4 regions of the Enterobacter sp. H2G27 genome follow, and region 1 is predicted to be linked to each of the others. Evidence: predicted binding sites of a transcription regulator. Region 1 holds the regulator's gene; each other region holds the start of a gene.
What was found. The regulator PhoB, encoded in region 1, activates phosphate uptake and scavenging genes when phosphate is short. The targets are predictions, from matches to a motif close to CTGTCATAAAACTGNCNNAT.
Positions count from the first base shown of each region.

Region 2: the regulator PhoB is predicted to act here: its motif matches at 3,043-3,062, upstream of ACW9E7_RS01655 (esterase-like activity of phytase family protein).
Region 3: the regulator PhoB is predicted to act here: its motif matches at 2,510-2,529, upstream of kdgR (DNA-binding transcriptional regulator KdgR).
Region 4: the regulator PhoB is predicted to act here: its motif matches at 2,994-3,013, upstream of uvrB (excinuclease ABC subunit UvrB).

Region 1 covers NZ_JBSVSI010000001.1:721,425-725,851, reverse strand. The annotation lists gene brnQ (branched-chain amino acid transporter carrier protein BrnQ) at 1-895, opposite strand, end outside; gene phoR (phosphate regulon sensor histidine kinase PhoR) at 1,305-2,600, opposite strand; gene phoB (phosphate response regulator transcription factor PhoB) at 2,622-3,311, opposite strand; gene sbcD (exonuclease subunit SbcD) at 3,499-4,427, shown strand, end outside.
Region 2 covers NZ_JBSVSI010000001.1:357,170-361,596, reverse strand. The annotation lists gene ACW9E7_RS01670 (carbon starvation CstA family protein) at 1-343, shown strand, start outside; gene ACW9E7_RS01665 (YbdD/YjiX family protein) at 409-612, shown strand; gene yjiA (GTPase) at 623-1,576, shown strand; gene ACW9E7_RS01655 (esterase-like activity of phytase family protein) at 1,639-2,997, opposite strand; gene ACW9E7_RS01650 (YfaZ family outer membrane protein) at 3,408-3,953, shown strand; gene ACW9E7_RS01645 (NAD-dependent succinate-semialdehyde dehydrogenase) at 4,005-4,427, opposite strand, start outside.
Region 3 covers NZ_JBSVSI010000001.1:2,456,051-2,460,477, reverse strand. The annotation lists gene htpX (protease HtpX) at 136-1,017, shown strand; gene ACW9E7_RS11670 (MFS transporter) at 1,068-2,441, opposite strand; gene kdgR (DNA-binding transcriptional regulator KdgR) at 2,621-3,412, shown strand; gene ACW9E7_RS11660 (YobH family protein) at 3,474-3,713, opposite strand; gene mgrB (PhoP/PhoQ regulator MgrB) at 3,875-4,018, shown strand; gene ACW9E7_RS11650 (YebO family protein) at 4,093-4,383, shown strand; gene ACW9E7_RS11645 (MBL fold metallo-hydrolase) at 4,407-4,427, shown strand, end outside.
Region 4 covers NZ_JBSVSI010000001.1:1,090,658-1,095,084, forward strand. The annotation lists gene bioF (8-amino-7-oxononanoate synthase) at 1-374, shown strand, start outside; gene bioC (malonyl-ACP O-methyltransferase BioC) at 358-1,113, shown strand; gene bioD (dethiobiotin synthase) at 1,106-1,807, shown strand; gene ACW9E7_RS05145 (ABC transporter ATP-binding protein) at 1,770-2,492, opposite strand; gene uvrB (excinuclease ABC subunit UvrB) at 3,245-4,427, shown strand, end outside.

The sequences.
Region 1 (4,427 bases):
TCAGGCCAACCGCGGTAACCAGACAGGCCAGGAAGATCAGCGCTGCCAGCAGCATACTGCCCGCACCGCCGAAGGTGTGCTGCACGTAGGCGTGAAGGATAGCCGCACCGTTGGCGTTCTGCTCAACCAGCATGGCGCTATCGGAACCCAGACGGAACAGCGCCAGATACAGCAGGGTCAGCCCCACACCGGCCATCAGGCCAGCCCAGATGGTGTAGCGGGTCAGCAGACGCGCTTCGGTCACACCGCGGGAACGCGCGGCGTTAACGATCACGATACCAAACACCATCGCGCCCAGCGTGTCCATCGTCAGGTAGCCGTTCACAAAGCCGTTAGAGAACGCGGCGTTTTTATAGGCGTCCATCGCGTCGCTAATCGGGCCGGCTGGCCAGACGATGGCCGCTACCGCCAGAACAATCAGCGCCACAATTTTCAGCGGAGCCAGGAAGTTACCCACGGTATCCAGCAGCTTGCCCGGATAGAGGGAAACCAGAATCACGATCGCGAAGTAGATCAGGCTGTAGATAAACAGCGGCATCGCACCGTCACCGGTCAGGGGAGCAATACCCACTTCGAAGGACACGGTTGCCGTACGCGGGGTCGCAAACAGCGGGCCAACGGCGAGATAGCAGACGGTTGCCAGCAGAACGCCCGCCACTTTGCCAATCGGGGTGCTGAGGCTATCCACACCGCCGCCGACTTTCGCCAGCGCGATGACGGTCAGCACCGGCAGACCCACGGCAGTAATCAGGAAACCAAACGCGGCGGTCCAGACGTGTTCACCCGCCTGTAAGCCAACCATTGGAGGGAAAATGATGTTGCCTGCGCCAACGAACAGCGCAAATGTCATAAAGCCCAGCGCGATGATGTCACGCGATTTTAAGTGATGGGTCATAAAACCTTACTGCCTGTGGATGTGGTGTTGAAAACATTGAGATTTTCGATATCCCTCACGGGACGATACAGCCGAAAATTTGCTCAATTTCAGCGGGAAATGCTCCCGTCCTGGCGTGGAGAAGAATAGTTTTTCGATTTACCACGCAAATACAGTCGGTCTGACAGTATCTGGGGCGCAATTTAAACGCTTATAACGTTTAAAGGCAAGGTGGGATCGCAAAACCAGAACAATATGCCAGCATGAAAATACGCACCAGCACAATACGCTGTTTATAAGAAAAACCCATGGCTAATCATGCGAACAAAAAACAGCCAGCCGTATAAAATTCATCCGCGTTTCGCTTGACTGCAAAGCAAACGGGCCAGCGATGGCTGCCCCGTGGAAAGGTAAAATGACACGCCTGCCGTCAGGCGATCTTTTTGGCAATTAATCGTTCCGGAATAACGAAACTGAAGCGGGTTCCTTTACCCAGCGTACTCTGAATATCGAGACGGCTTTCATGGTGATTGACCGCGTGTTTCACAATTGCCAGCCCCAGGCCGCTTCCGCCCGTCTGGCGCGATCGCGCTTTATCCACACGGTAAAAGCGCTCGGTCAGACGCGGAATATGCTCCGGCGCAATCCCCGGCCCGTTGTCCTCCACGCTAAACTCGGCCCCCGTTGGGGTATGGTGCCAGCGCACCACGATATCCGTCCCCTCCGGCGTATGATTCACCGCGTTATATACCAGGTTGGAAATGGCGCTGCGCAGCTCATCTTCGCTGCCCAGCACCTTCAGCGTGTTGTCGACGTCAAAGGTCAGGTGATGCTTTTTGTGGCTTAACGTCTGCGCTTCACGCTCCACGACCCGCAGCATCATCGGGACATCAATGGTGTCATTCAGCGCGAGCGTTGGCGCCGCTTCAATCTTAGAGAGCGTCAGCAGCTGCTTCACCAGGCCTTCCATCCGGTGCGTTTGCTCGCGCATGGTGTGCAGCGCTTTTTCACGCGGCGCACCTTCAAGCGTTTGCTCCTGCATCATCTCCAGGTAGCCCTGAAGCACGGTCAGCGGGGTACGCAGTTCGTGACTGACGTTGGCGAAGAAGTTGCGACGCGCCCCTTCCAGCTGGTGCATCTGGGTAACATCGCGCGCCACCATCAGCCACTGCTTATCGCTGTAGGGCATCACGCGTATTTCCAGATGGCGGCCATTATTGAGCTTAAGATTGTGCGGACGGGTGAAATCACGCTTTTTCAGATACAGCGTGAACTCGGGATAACGCAGAAGGTTGAGGATATTCTGGCCATTGTCATCCGGCCAGCGCAGGCCCAGCAGCTGCTGCGCCAGGCCGTTACACCAGAAGATCGTCCCTTCTTCGGTGGTCAGGATCACGGCATCCGGCAGCGACTCTGCACCGCTGCGAAAACGCTTAATCAGGCTTCCCAGCTCGCGGCGACGCTTTTTATTACGCATCTGCATCTGATGCAGACCGTAAAGCAACGGCTCCCAGCTGCCGCTTCCCGGCGGCGGCGTCATGCTTCGGTCAACCCACAGCCACCAGGAGAGGCGCAGCAGGTTCCAGAAATGCCAGATGAGCAGCCCGGTGACCGACGCCAGCAGAAACCACGGCAGGTGTCCAAGAAAGGCCCCCAGAATGAAGGCCGGAATACAGCATAAGATCAGTTCAAAGACGAGCCTTTTCCATGACAGACGTTCCAGCACGCGTCACACTCCTGTCATTGTTCAGAAACGGGTAGAAAAACGATAACCCGTGCCGCGGACCGTCTGCACCATGCGATCGTGGCCGCTCAGTTCCAGCGCTTTTCGCAGTCGGCGGATATGTACGTCAACCGTCCGGTCTTCGACATACACGTTAGTTCCCCAGACGTTATTCAGCAACTGCTCGCGGCTGTAAACGCGCTCCGGGTGGGTCATAAAGAAGTGCAGGAGTTTAAATTCGGTTGGCCCCATGTCGAGGGGATTTTCACCGGTCATCACACGGTGAGAAGTAGGATCAAGGCTCAGCCCCTGCATTTCGATCACCTCTTCCACCGCCATCGGCGAAATACGGCGCATCACGGCTTTAATGCGAGCCACCAGCTCTTTTGGGGAGAACGGTTTAGTAATGTAATCGTCCGCACCGGTCTCCAGACCGCGCACGCGATCCTCTTCTTCTCCGCGCGCCGTGAGCATCACAACCGGGATATCGCGGGTCAGCGCTTCACGCTTCAGGTGTTTGATAAACTGCAGTCCGGAGCCGCCGGGCAACATCCAGTCCAGCAGAATCAGATCGGGCCAGGGTTCATTCAGCTGGTTCACTGCGCTGTCATAATCTTCCGCTTCAACCGGCTGGAAGCCGTTTTGCTCGAGCACGAAGCACACCATTTCACGAATTGGAGCTTCATCTTCTACGACCAGAATACGTCTCGCCATACTTTGCCCTGTCTTATCTTATTTACGTTACAAGTTTGTAATTCGGCGCCATTATGCGTCAGATTTATGACAGATTTATGAAAAACAGTACCACGTTAACGGGCAAACCGTTGTTTTATTACAGCGGTTATTTTCCCTTCTCTGAACGTTTATAATCCTGCTTTCTCTTTTTTGCCACGGATCAGCTATGCGCATACTTCACACCTCGGACTGGCATCTGGGTCAAAATTTTTACAGCAAAAGCCGTGCGGCTGAACATGAAGCGTTCCTGGGCTGGCTGCTGGAAACGGCCCGGACGCACGAGGTGGATGCGATTATCGTGGCGGGTGACATCTTTGATACCGGCTCGCCGCCGAGCTATGCGCGCGAGCTGTACAACCGCTTCGTGGTGAATTTGCAACAAACAGGGTGTCATCTGGTGATTGTCGCCGGCAACCACGATTCCGTCGCAACGCTGAATGAATCCCGCGACATCCTGGCGTTTCTCAATACCACCGTCGTCGCCAGCGCCGGGCACGCCCCGCAGATCCTGAAAAAACGCGACGGGTCGCCGGGGGCGGTGCTGTGTCCGATTCCCTTTTTACGTCCACGGGACATCGTGCAAAGCCAGGCGGGGCTGTCGGGCGCGGAAAAGCAGCAGCATTTATTGCAGGCCATCACCGACTATTACCACCAGCAGCACGCCGAAGCTTGTGCATTGCGCGGTGACCAGCCGATACCGGTGATTGCAACCGGGCATCTCACCACGGTCGGGGCCAGTAAAAGTGACGCCGTGCGCGACATCTATATCGGCACGCTGGATGCCTTTCCGGCGCAAAACTTCCCGCCAGCCGACTACATCGCGCTCGGCCACATTCACCGGGCGCAGATCGTCGGTGGCTGCGAGCACATCCGCTACTGCGGCTCCCCCCTTTCGCTCAGCTTTGACGAAACGGGCAAAGCCAAATCCGTGCATCTGGTGACCTTCTCTGACGGAAAACTCAGCGCCGTCGACACGCTGGAGGTGCCCGTCACCCAGCCGCTGGCGGTGCTAAAGGGCGATCTCGACGCCATTACCGCCCAGCTGGAGCAGTGGCGCGGCGTCGAGCAAGATCCCCCCATCTGGCTGGATATCGA
Region 2 (4,427 bases), 360 kb from region 1:
GCTGTGGCTGCTGCTCTGCACCACATGGGCGCTTGGCCTGAAGCTGTTCAGCGCCAACCCGCAGCTGGAAGGCTTCTTCTTCATGGCTAACCAGTACAAAGAGAAGATTGCCGCAGGCGGCGCGGATCTGACCGCCCAGCAGATTGCCAACATGAACCATATCGTGGTGAACAACTATACCAACGCGGGTCTGAGCATTCTGTTCCTGGTGGTGGTGTACAGCATCATCTTCTATGGCATCAAAACCTGGCTGAAAGTGCGTAACGCCGACGGCCGTACGGACAAAGAAACCCCGTACGTGCCGGTGCCTGAAGGCGGCGTGAAGACCTCTTCACACCATTAATCCAGCATGTCACTCCAGGCCCGGATCGCTGCGCGCCACCGGGCTTTTTCTTATCAGGACCCGTTATGTTTGGTAACTTAGGCGAAGCAAAAAAATACCTCGGTCAGGCGGCGAAAATGCTGATTGGCATTCCGGACTATGACAACTACGTTGAGCATATGAAGACCAACCATCCGGATAAGCCGTACATGACCTACACCGAATTCTTCCGCGAGCGTCAGGAAGCGCGCTACGGCGGAAGTGGAGAAGGCGGCGTCCGCTGCTGCTAAAGGAGAGACCATGACCCCGATTGCCGTTACCCTGCTGACCGGTTTCCTCGGCGCCGGTAAAACCACCCTGCTGCGCCACATTTTGAACGAGCAGCACGGCTTCAAAATCGCCGTCATCGAAAACGAATTTGGCGAAGTCTCCGTAGACGACCAGCTGATTGGCGATCGCGCCACGCAGATCAAAACCCTGACCAACGGCTGCATCTGCTGCACCCGCTCTAACGAATTAGAAGATGCCCTGCTGGACCTGCTCGACAGCCGCGATCGCGGGGAAATCGACTTTGACCGCCTGGTGATCGAGTGCACCGGCATGGCCGATCCCGGCCCGATTATTCAGACCTTTTTCTCCCATGAGATCCTTTGTCAGCGCTATCTGCTGGACGGCGTGATTGCCCTGGTTGATGCGGTCCACGCCGACGAACAGATGAACCAGTTCACCATCGCCCAGTCTCAGGTGGGCTACGCCGACCGCATCCTGCTGACCAAAACCGACGTGGCGGGCGAAAGCGAAAAGCTTCGCGAGCGCCTGACCCGCATTAACTCCCGCGCGCCGATTTACACGGTGACGCACGGCGATATCGACCTGTCCCAGCTGTTCAACACCAACGGCTTTATGCTGGAGGAGAACGTCACCGCGAAACCGCGCTTCCACTTTATGGGAGATAAGCAAAACGACGTGGCGTCGATTGTGGTGGAGCTGGATTATCCGGTGGATATCAGCGAGGTCTCCCGCGTGATGGAGAACCTGCTGCTGTCGTTTGCCGACAGGCTGCTGCGCTACAAAGGAATGCTGTGGATTGACGGCGAACCCAACCGCCTGCTGTTCCAGGGCGTGCAGCGCCTGTACAGCGCCGACTGGGACCGACCGTGGGGCGATGAAGCGCCGCACAGCGTGATGGTGTTTATTGGCATCCAACTGCCGGAGGAAGAAATTCGGGCGGCGTTTGCGGGTCTGAAGAAATAACCGCATCGAACATCCCCTCTCCCCTATGGGGAGAGGGCTAGGGTGAGGGGTAAGCCCTGGTATTATTTCACCGCCTCCGGAAGCGTCACAATCCACAGCTCGCTGTCGGACTCCGGCTTCTTCAGCGGCTTCACGCTGAGCGTGGTTTCAACTGGTTTATCATCCAGCGTCAGCTTGCCTTCTGCGTTCACCCGATAATCCTTGAGCTTCTTGCCCTCGACCGGATTTTGCATCGCTACCTTTACGCCAAAGTCGTTATCGTTCGCCACCGCAAGCGTTTTGCTGTCGATCAGCGCCAGCCCTTCGGCCTTCTCCTGCTGCCAGCCCAACGCACGCAGATCGACGACCTGCGTTTTTGCCGCAAGGGTAATGCCGCGCTGCGCCAGGGTTTTCTCATCATCAAACTCAGGGTACTCGCCCGGCTTGTCGAAGGCGGAAAGGTCGCTCGCCTTGCTGAGATCCACCTTGTAAATCAGGTTACGCATTCCGTCGTTTTTATCGCTTCCCTGCTCAATCAGCAGGATGTGCTGGTCATCAAGCGCCACGATATCGCCGATTTTGGCATCGCTGTTTTTGTCGTAGGCCGCGCTGTCGATGGGGTAACCGTACATTGCGGTTTTGCCGGTTGCCGGATCGAAGCTCACCAGACGCGTAAACAGCGCCTGCTTTTTGCTCTTACCGTCGATGTCCAGCGTGCTCTGCACGGCGGCGATAATGCGTCCGTCCGGCATCCGGGTCAGGCCTTCGAAGCCCCGGTTCGGCTGGCGCCATTTGATGATGTTTGGCAGACCGCCCGCGATGGATTTTTCCCCTTCCGCCGCCTGCGGCCCGTGGATCGCCAAGATCTTCCCTTTGCTGTCGACGTTAATCAGGAACGGACCATATTCGTCGCACAGCCAGTAGCCGCCTTTTCCGTCCGGGGTGATGCCTTCTGTGTCCAGGCCACGGTTGTCACCCTTGAGCGTCTTTAAGGTATCGCTGAACGCCACTTCATTGGTGGAACCAATCACGCCGCTTTGCAGCGGCAGACCGTTAATCTCGCCTTTATCGTCATGCAGCGGGCGGGCATCAACCGCCTCCGCTTTGCCGTTCTGGACGCGGATGGTCATCAGCAGCGGCGCGAAATCCGGCGTGACAAATATTTTGGCTTCGCTTTTACCCATTTTTGGCGCATCGGCGTTGGGACCGCGATCGGTCACGGTCGCAAAGGTCAGGGCATCGCCCTGCTTGCCCGTAAACAGCAGGCCGGAGCCGATTCCCACAGGGAGTCCGTTCGGAAACGCATCGGCAAACGCGCCGCTGTAGCTCACGTGGGAGCCTTCAGGGAAGCTGACGACATAGCGCTCAGCAGTGGGCTGCGCCGCGAGGCCAGAGAAAGAGAGCGCACAGCCGATAAGCACAGGAATAATTTTTCTTTTCATATTGTTAGCATCCAGTAAGTGAAGCCAACAACGTAAAGAAGGAACGTGTCAGAAAAATGACATGGCGGAAAGCGACCTGGCGTTGCGGGACGTATAACCACCTCCAGAAATGTAAACCTGTGTCTTAATCTGTGACAACTGAAACACTTTTGGAAATTATTAGAAACTCAATTAATTCAACACGAACTACATTCTCCGGCTCGTTCAGCGTACGTTTAATCAAAACCCTGAACCATCCCTAAACGCGAATGCATTACGTATTGACTCCTTGCCGGCTCAACATTCAACCAACATTTAAAATTCAAAAACCCAACAAAATCAGCTTAAAAACGCGACAAACATCACATTTGCAGTGATAAACAGCTCTTGTTAAGGTGCCCTCAGATTAATTTGATGAAGAGGAAAAACTCATGAAAAAGCTCAACGTTCTCCTTCTTTCCGCTCTGACCGCCGTATCAGGCTCCGCACTGGCCATGGGCGGCAGCATTGAGCAGGGTAAGAACTTCACTAACCTGAACGTCGAAATGGGTAAATCAACCTCTGGTCTGTACACCGAAGGTAGCTGGCTGAAAAACACCGACGACGGCACCACGACCGGTGGCGTGGGTGCAGGCTACAACTTCGAGGTCGGCCCGGTGATGCTGAACGCAGGCGCTAAGGCCCTCTACGTTGGCCCGAAGAAAGGCGATAACGGCGTGGCGTTCCCGGTCGGCGGCGGTGTGAACGTTGCCCTGACCGACAGCATCAGGGTATTCGGTGAAGGCTACGTTGCTCCAGACGGCCTGAACAACAGCGTGAAAAACTACGTTGAAGCGAACGGCGGCGTAAGCTGGACGCCAGTGAAGCCGGTGACGCTGAAGGTGGGTTATCGTCACGTGAGCGTTGATGGCAAAGACGGTCGTCCAAACCACACGCTGGTAGACGGCGCTTACTTCGGCGGCGGCGTGAGCTTCTAATCCACCTGATAAATAAAAAACCTGCCATTCGGCAGGTTTTTTATTACTACGTTACTTACGCACCACCACCAGCTTCTGGTTCACAAATTCTTTAATCCCCAGATCCGACAGCTCGCGTCCGTAACCGGAGCGCTTCACCCCGCCGAACGGCAGCTCCGGTGCGGTATCGGTGAGCCAGTTGATGTACACCATCCCGGTCTCAATCCGCGACGCCATTTTCTTCGCGCGCTCGATATTCTGGCTGAATACCGCCCCGCCCAGGCCGTAGTGGGAGTCGTTAGCCAGCGCGACCGCCTCGTCATCGTTTTTCACCACGTAAATCTGCGCTACCGGGCCGAAGAACTCTTCGAAATACGCCGGGTTATCGCGGGAGATATTCGTCAGGATCGTCGGTTCGAAAAAGCTCCCGTCGCGCTGTACCGGTTTGCCGCCATAGTGCAGCGTCGCGCCGTTTTTCACCGCCTCGTTAACCTG
Region 3 (4,427 bases), 1.7 Mb from region 1:
GTCAGATTTCCAATTGTGTAAAGTTGTGTCTTTCTGGTGACTTACGCCCGTTTGATGCTTGAAAATAGCCGCAATACCCATACGATGTGGGTAATCGCATAGTGCGTTTTGTTAAACTGAGGTAAAAAGAAAATTATGATGCGAATCGCGCTCTTCCTGCTCACCAACCTGGCGGTTATGGTGGTTTTCGGGCTCGTGCTAAGCCTGACAGGAATTCAGTCGAGCAGCGTTCAGGGTCTGTTGATTATGGCGCTGCTGTTTGGTTTTGGTGGCTCGTTCATCTCCCTGCTGATGTCGAAGTGGATGGCACTGAAATCGGTGGGTGGTGAGGTTATTGAACAGCCGCGTAACGATATGGAACAGTGGCTAATGAATACGGTGGCTCAGCAATCCCGTCAGGCAGGGATCGCCATGCCGCAGGTGGCGATTTACCATGCCCCGGACATCAACGCTTTTGCCACGGGCGCCCGTCGCGATGCGTCGCTGGTGGCCGTCAGCACCGGATTGCTGCAGAACATGAGCCGTGACGAAGCCGAAGCGGTTATTGCCCACGAAATCAGCCATATCGCCAACGGTGACATGGTGACCATGACCCTGATTCAGGGCGTGGTAAACACCTTCGTGATCTTCATCTCCCGTATTCTGGCGCAGATCGCGGCAGGCTTTATGGGCGGAAACCGTGACGAAGGTGAAGAGAGCAACGGCAACCCGCTGATCTACTTCGCCGTTTCGATGGTTCTGGAGCTGGTATTCGGTATTCTGGCCAGCATCATCACCATGTGGTTCTCCCGCCACCGTGAATTCCACGCGGATGCCGGCTCGGCGAAGCTGGTTGGTCGTGAGAAGATGATTGCCGCGCTGCAGCGCCTGAAAACCAGCTATGAGCCGCAGGAAGCGAACAGCATGATGGCCTTCTGCATTAACGGTAAGTCCAAATCGCTGAGCGAGCTGTTTATGTCTCACCCGCCGCTGGATAAACGTATTGAAGCGCTGCGCAGTGGGGAATACCTTAAGTAAGGCAAAGAACCCTACTAAGCCGGGCAGGAGAGCACTCCGCCCGGCTTTTTTTATGCCTGAACCCTGGGCTGGGTCACCCGCAGGCCGCTGACGATAGCTGCGAGGGTGGCAAGTACACCGGCGGTGAGGAGTGCAACATGGTTGCCGTTTTGGCCTGCGAGGTTAAACATCAGGGCGACCAGCGCCGCACCGCTGCTTTGCCCCAGAAGTCGAGCGGTCCCCAGCATGCCGCTGGCACCTCCACTGCGATGGCGCGGCGCGGAGGTGATGATGGTGTGATTGTTAGGGGACTGGAACAGGCCAAACCCTGCGCCGCACAGGATCATGCGCCAGATGATGTCCAGATCGGTTGGCGATGACGGCAGCAGAGCCAGCGCGAAAAGGCCTGTCGCCAACACCGCCAGCCCCAAAGCGCCCAATAAACCGGCATGGACGCGTTCAATGAGGTAACCTGCCAGCGGCGCCATCACCATTGTCGCCAGCGGCCAGGGGGTTAACAGCAGGCCGGTCTCCACTTCTGAACGGCCTACCACGCTCTGCAAAAAGAAGGGCAGAGAAACCAGGGCCAGCATCTGGGCGCAGAAGGAGCAGACGGACGTGCAAATGGAGAGGGAAAAGAGGGGGATACGCAGCAGGTCAACGGGCAGTAAAGGCACAGGGAGAGTGAGCTGGCGGCGAACAAAGAAGAAGCCGATCGCCAGCAGGGCGATAAGCTCCACACCGGTAAGCATCAGGGACTGTCCCTGCGCAAAGCCGCTCAGCGCCGTAATCAGCAGGCCAAAGGTCAGGGCATTCATCACCGCACTCGCCACGTCGAAGCGCGGCATGGTGCTTTTGGGACCGTTAGCGGGTAGAAAGCGCAGGGCAAAGAAGATGGCGACAATACCCAGCGGCACGTTAATGGCGAACAGCCATTGCCATGACGCAACGGAAAGGATCGCCGCCGCAATGGTTGGTCCGGCGGCGGAAGAGACGGCGACAATAAAAGAGTTTATCCCCATACCGCGCCCCAGATGGCGTTGCGGATAAATTAAGCGGATCAACGCCGTGTTTACGCTCATGAGCGCCGCGCCGCCAAAACCCTGCGCTATGCGGGCAAGCGTCAGGGTATGCAGTGAATCTGAAAGGGCGCATAACAACGACGTAAAGGTGAAAACCACCAGACCGCACTGATACACCCGACGGTAACCGAACATATCGCCCAGGAAAGAGAACGAGAGCAGGGAAACCACGATCGCAATCTGGTAGGCATTAACTATCCATATCGAACTGGCGGGAGAGGCGTGCAGGTCGCTGGCGATGGTTGGCAAGGCAACGTTCGCGATTGCGCCGTCAAGGACGGCCATTGAGATACCGATAATGATGGTGGCTATCGCGCCATACCGCTGGGGTAAAGGCAGGCCATCGGAAAGGGTCTTTTCCATTAAGATTAAAAAAGCTCAGCGTGAAATTATTCTCAGGATAACTATTTTAGCATTGTTACAGCCGCGATATGTCGCAGATTTGTAACGAAGTAAACGCGGATTGATTGCAGGTGACATGACGGGAACTTATAATAAAAACCGGTTCTGATTTTTATAAAACACTCTCTATGAGGTGGTAAATGGCTATTGCGGATTTGGATAAACAGCCAGATTCTGTTTCTTCCGTGCTGAAGGTGTTTGGCATCTTACAGGCGCTGGGAGAAGAGCGTGAAATAGGTATTACAGAGTTGTCGCAGCGCGTGATGATGTCTAAAAGCACCGTATATCGCTTTTTGCAAACCATGAAGTCGCTGGGCTATGTCGCCCAGGAAGGCGAATCTGAAAAATATTCTCTGACGCTGAAGCTGTTTGAACTGGGTGCCCGCGCGCTACAAAATGTTGACCTGATCCGCAGCGCTGATATTCAGATGCGCGAAATCTCTCGTCTGACTAAAGAGACCATCCATCTCGGTGCGCTGGATGAAGACAGTATTGTTTACATCCATAAAATCGACTCCATGTACAATCTGCGCATGTATTCGCGCATTGGTCGTCGCAACCCGCTCTACAGTACCGCAATTGGTAAGGTTCTGCTGGCGTGGCGCGATCGTGAGGAAGTGAAGCAGATCCTCGAAGGCGTTGAATACAAGCAAAGTACCTCACGAACCATTACCAGCACAGACGCACTGTTAACGGTGCTGGATCACGTACGCCAGCAGGGGTATGGCGAAGATAATGAAGAGCAGGAAGAGGGGCTGCGCTGCATAGGCGTTCCGGTGTTTGACCGCTTTGGCGTGGTGATTGCGGGCTTAAGTATCTCCTTCCCAACCTTACGCTTCTCTGAAGAGCGTTTGCATGAGTATGTGGCTATTCTGCACACTGCCGCACGTAAAATTTCTGCACAGATGGGATATCACGAATACCCGTTTTAATCCCTCTTCGTAAAAAACGCCGCATCTGATGCGGCGTTTTTTTGCGTCATAATCAGACTGATTAGCCATTATCAATCACGACGGATGTTTTACGCAGTACAGGGCAGTGGGTTAAGCCAACGATCCCGCTGTCAGTATGCAGATACTGGGCTGTGCTCATTCCTTGTGCTGTTAAATATTTACACTGAATGCCTAGCCCGGCTGCGTTTTCGGTGCTCCCCACGAGCACGCCATAGCCCGATAACAGAAGGCCAATCCAGACAAGGGCGAGTACAATAATTGTTCGAACAATAAAGCGCATCATTACCTCTTTTATCGTTGTTATCGTAATGCTAGCGTAATGTGTTTACGTGATGAAACAAGTGAATGATTCTGAAAAAAAGCGTGATAGAGGCACAGTTAGTCCTTGTTTAAGATAAGCGTGATAACCTCGCTACATCAGGTTTTAAGACGGAGTGTGGAGTGAAAAAAATACGCTGGGTGATTCTGGTTATCGTGCTGATAGCGTGCGTGGTGTTATGGACGCAGACGATCAATGTGATGTGCGATCAGGATGTACAGTTTTTTAGCGGCGTTTGCGCAATCAACAAGTTTATTCCGTGGTAAGAGACATTTTTTCTCAACGTGATTTCCTTCCTTCGCGCCAGTGGTAAAATAGACGTTTTTATTGAGGTGGTGAAATGGGTGAGTTACTGAATTCAGGGCTGCTGAATATAGCATCCCTGATGATTTCTTTGGTTGTTCTGCTCGTGGGTCTGGTCATTTGGTTTTTCGTGAACCGAGCCAGCTCCCGGACTAACGAGCAGATCGAACTGCTGGAAGCGCTGCTCGATCAGCAAAAACGTCAGAATGCGCTGCTCCGTCGTTTGTGTGAGGCTAACGAACCGGAAGAGAAAGACGCGCCGAAAGACGCGGTCGTCGAAGAAAACAAAGACGAAGATGACTTTATCCGCCTGGTGGCTGAGCGTTAATCTTTTTGTCCTGGGAGGTGGCTGTGGTCTGGAAAAACCCCTGG
Region 4 (4,427 bases), 370 kb from region 1:
TGATCTACAGCACCAGCATGCCCCCGGCGCAGGCCGTTGCGCTGTCTGCGTCGCTGGCTGTGATACGCAGCGCGGAAGGGGATGAACGTCGCCAGCGGCTGGCAGAGCATGTTGCCCGCTTCCGTCAGGGATTAGCGGCGCTGCCTTTCCACAGTCCCGATTCGCAGAGCGCTATCCAGCCGGTGATTGTCGGAGAAAACGGCCGCGCGCTGGCGCTGGCACAGGCGCTGCGCCAGCGCGGCATGTGGGTCACCGCCATCCGCCCGCCAACCGTCCCACCGGGCACGGCGCGTCTGCGCTTAACCCTGACGGCGGCGCATGAACGACAGGATATTGAGACGTTGCTGGAGGCGCTCCATGATGCCGGTGAATAAGCAGGCCATCGCGGCGGCATTTGGCCGCGCCGCGCAGAGCTATTCGCAGCACGATGAGCTGCAGCGTCTGAGCGCGCAGGGGCTTCTGGCCGCGCTTGGCGAGAACCGTTTTCCACAGGTGCTGGACGCCGGCTGTGGTCCCGGCAGCAACAGCCGCTACTGGCGCGGGGCGGGAAGCCAGGTGACGGCTATCGATCTCTCAGCCCAGATGCTTGAAGAGGCGCGCCAGCAGCAGGCGGCGCATCGCTATCTGCTGGCCGATATCGAGGCGATCCCGCTGGCGGACGCGCAGTTTGATCTGGTCTGGAGCCATCTGGCGGTTCAGTGGTGCAGCAGCCTGCCGCAGGCCTTGCGCGAGCTTTATCGCGTCGCGCGACCGGGCGGGAAGGTGGCGTTTACCACCCTGCTGGAAAGTTCGCTGCCGGAGCTGAATCAGGCCTGGCAGGCAGTCGATGAACAGCCGCACGCTAACCGGTTTTTATCGCATGAGCAGGTGACGCAGGCGCTGGCAGGCTGGCGCGCTCGCAGCGTAGTGCAGACCATCACGCTCAATTTTAGCGATGCGTTCAGCGCCATGCGTTCGCTGAAGGGCATAGGCGCCACGCACCTGCATACCGGACGCGAGAAAAAACCGCTCACCCGCGGTCAGCTGCAGCGCCTTGAGCTGGCCTGGCCGCAGCAGCGGGGTCAATTCCCGCTCTCCTATCAACTTTTTCATGGGATTATCGAACGTGACTGAACGTTATTTTGTCACCGGCACGGACACAGAAGTGGGTAAAACGGTGGCCAGCTCGGCGCTGCTGCAGGCGGCACGGATGCTCGGGAAAAACACCGCCGGATATAAGCCAGTGGCGTCCGGCAGCGAGATGACGGCGGAAGGGTTACGCAACACCGACGCGCTGGCGCTCCAGCGTAACAGCACCCTTGAACTCGCCTATTCCGCGGTGAATCCGTACACCTTTGCCGAGCCGAGCTCGCCGCACATTATCAGCGCTGCTGAAGGTCGTCCTATTGATTTCGCCGTGCTGTCCGCCGGATTGCGGACGCTGGAAAATCAGGCCGACTGGGTGCTGGTGGAAGGGGCTGGCGGCTGGTTTACGCCGCTTTCGGACACGCAGACGTTTGCCGACTGGGTGAAGTCCGAGCAGCTTCCGGTCATTCTGGTCGTCGGCGTCAAGCTGGGATGCATCAATCACGCCATGTTGACCGCGCAGGCCGTACAGCAGGCCGGACTGCGTCTGGCGGGCTGGATAGCCAACGACGTGGTTGCGCCGGGTAAACGCCATCAGGAGTATCTGGCGACGCTCAGGCGCGTCCTTCCCGCGCCGTGCCTCGGGGAAATCCCCTGGCTTGCTGACGGCGCGGAAAATGCCGAAACCGGGCGTTATCTCGATCTCAGCGTCTTGCTTCCCGCGACATCCAGTGCGCAATAAGCTCGTCATCCAGTTCGTTAACGTGGCCCTGCGCCACGTTACGCCCGCGATAGAGCATACAGAAACGGTCAGCCACCCGGCGGATAAACGACATCTGCTGCTCTGCTAACAGCACCGTCATGCCTAACTCCCGGTTTAAGCGCACCAGCAGCTGTCCCAGCTTCTGGGCGAAGCTGTGCCCCGCGCCGTGCAGGGGCTCATCGAGGATCAGCAGGTGTGGACGGTTCACCAGCGCATTAGCCAGCGCCAGCTGATACTGGTCGTCCGGAGAGAGCGTGTTGGCACGGGTCTGTCGCACCCCATAGAGCGCCGGAAACAGGTCGTAAACGTCATTTTTTGCGTTCGGGTTAGGTTTCCCCGTCGCGCGCATGGCGATATGCAGGTTCTCCTCAATCGTTAGCTGGGAGAAGATCCGCCTGTCCTGCGAGACATAGCCAATTTCCGGCCCGGAACGCTGTTCTGGCGGCGGGTTTAGCAAATCACGCGGCGGCGCGCCCGCCTCATACCAGATGATGCTGCCGCTTTCGACAGGCACCTTCCCGGCGATGCAATTCATTAGGGTGGTTTTACCCATGCCCGGCAGGCCAACGACGCCTGTACACATCCCTTGCGGAAAATCTAAATCCACATTCCATAGCGTATGTTGACTTCCGTAAAACTGATTCACAGCACGCAGACTCAACATCTTTCTCTCCTTAAAAATGTGTGTAGGTGAGGCTCGCTGTTGATTCTGCAAAACCCCTGCCATAAAGCGGAAAGTGATTAAAAAAGCGACTTTTTTAGGAATAAGTCACCGGAAAGCGGTTTATAAAAAACCGGATTGCACATTGACGGTGCCGCCGGTGATGAGTTGTGGTGCAGAACCCGAAATGATGAAAATGTGAGCAAGATCCCATCGGTTGGTTATGAATGACGCAACTGTTAATCAGCAAAAAATAGCTATAAAAATTTTTTGTCGCCGTCTCGTGGGAAAATCCGGGAATTTGCAGAGCGCCAGTCTGTATGGGCTGGAAGCAGTTATCCACTATTCCTGTGGATAACCATGTGCATTAGAGTTAGAAAACACGCGATAAGCGAGAGAAGACGCGGCTTTCGCCCAAATTGACGCGAAACGCGGCTTTAGAAAATATCGTTTATTTTTTAATTGCTTAGATAAAAGCAATTCCCGTCATGAAAGTGTCACCGGTTGCCATAAAACTATCATTACCTGGCTTGACAAATGTTAAAAAAGAAAAAGTTCTGGGGATAACCTGACCTGACTGGTGTTTTATGTTGCCACTGTCCAAATTTTGGCCGCTATCGCGCTAATCATTCAGGCGCTATGCTAAATATCCTGACATGCTACTGGTTTTTCATCCAGTGTTTTTTACTGGCATTCCTGGCAACAAGGAGTAAAATTACACACCTGCCGCTTATAACGTCATCAGGTTGTCGCCCATGAGTAAACCGTTCAAATTGAATTCTGCTTTCCGTCCATCAGGCGATCAGCCTGAGGCGATCCGTCGTCTGGAAGAGGGGCTGGAAGATGGGCTGGCGCACCAGACGCTGCTGGGGGTAACCGGCTCGGGTAAAACGTTCACCATCGCCAACGTGATTGCGGATCTCCAGCGCCCAACGATGGTGCTGGCACCCAATAAAACCCTGGCGGCGCAGCTATACGGCGAAATGAAAGAGTTCTTCCCGGAAAACGCGGTGGAGTATTTCGTCTCCTACTACGATTACTACCAGCCTGAAGCCTATGTGCCGAGCTCTGACACCTTCATCGAGAAGGATGCCTCGGTGAACGAACACATCGAGCAGATGCGACTGTCGGCCACTAAGGCGCTTCTTGAGCGTCGTGATGTGGTGGTCGTCGCCTCGGTTTCCGCGATCTACGGTCTTGGCGATCCGGATCTCTATCTCAAGATGATGCTGCACCTGACGCAGGGGATGATCATCGACCAGCGTGCGATTTTGCGTCGTCTGGCGGAGCTGCAGTACACCCGCAACGATCAGGCCTTCCAGCGCGGCACCTTCCGCGTGCGCGGCGAAGTGATCGACATCTTCCCGGCAGAATCGGACGATATGGCGCTGCGCGTCGAGCTGTTTGACGAGGAGGTCGAGCGCCTGTCGCTCTTCGACCCGCTGACCGGACACGTTGAGTCAGTGATCCAGCGCTTCACCATCTACCCGAAAACGCACTACGTGACGCCGCGCGAGCGTATCGTACAGGCGATGGAAGAGATCAAAGTGGAGCTGGCGGAACGCCGTAAGGTTCTGCTGGCGAACAATAAGCTGCTCGAAGAGCAGCGCCTGAGCCAGCGTACCCAGTTTGACCTTGAGATGATGAACGAGCTGGGCTACTGCTCCGGCATTGAAAACTACTCGCGCTTCCTCTCCGGGCGCGGGCCCGGCGAGCCGCCGCCGACGCTGTTTGATTACCTTCCGGCCGACGGTTTGCTGGTGATCGACGAATCCCACGTCACGATCCCGCAGATCGGCGGGATGTACCGCGGCGACCGGGCGCGTAAAGAGACGCTGGTGGAGTATGGTTTCCGCCTGCCGTCAGCGCTGGATAACCGTCCGATGAAGTTTGAAGAATTTGAGGCGCTGGCGCCGCAAACCATCTACGTCTCGGCCA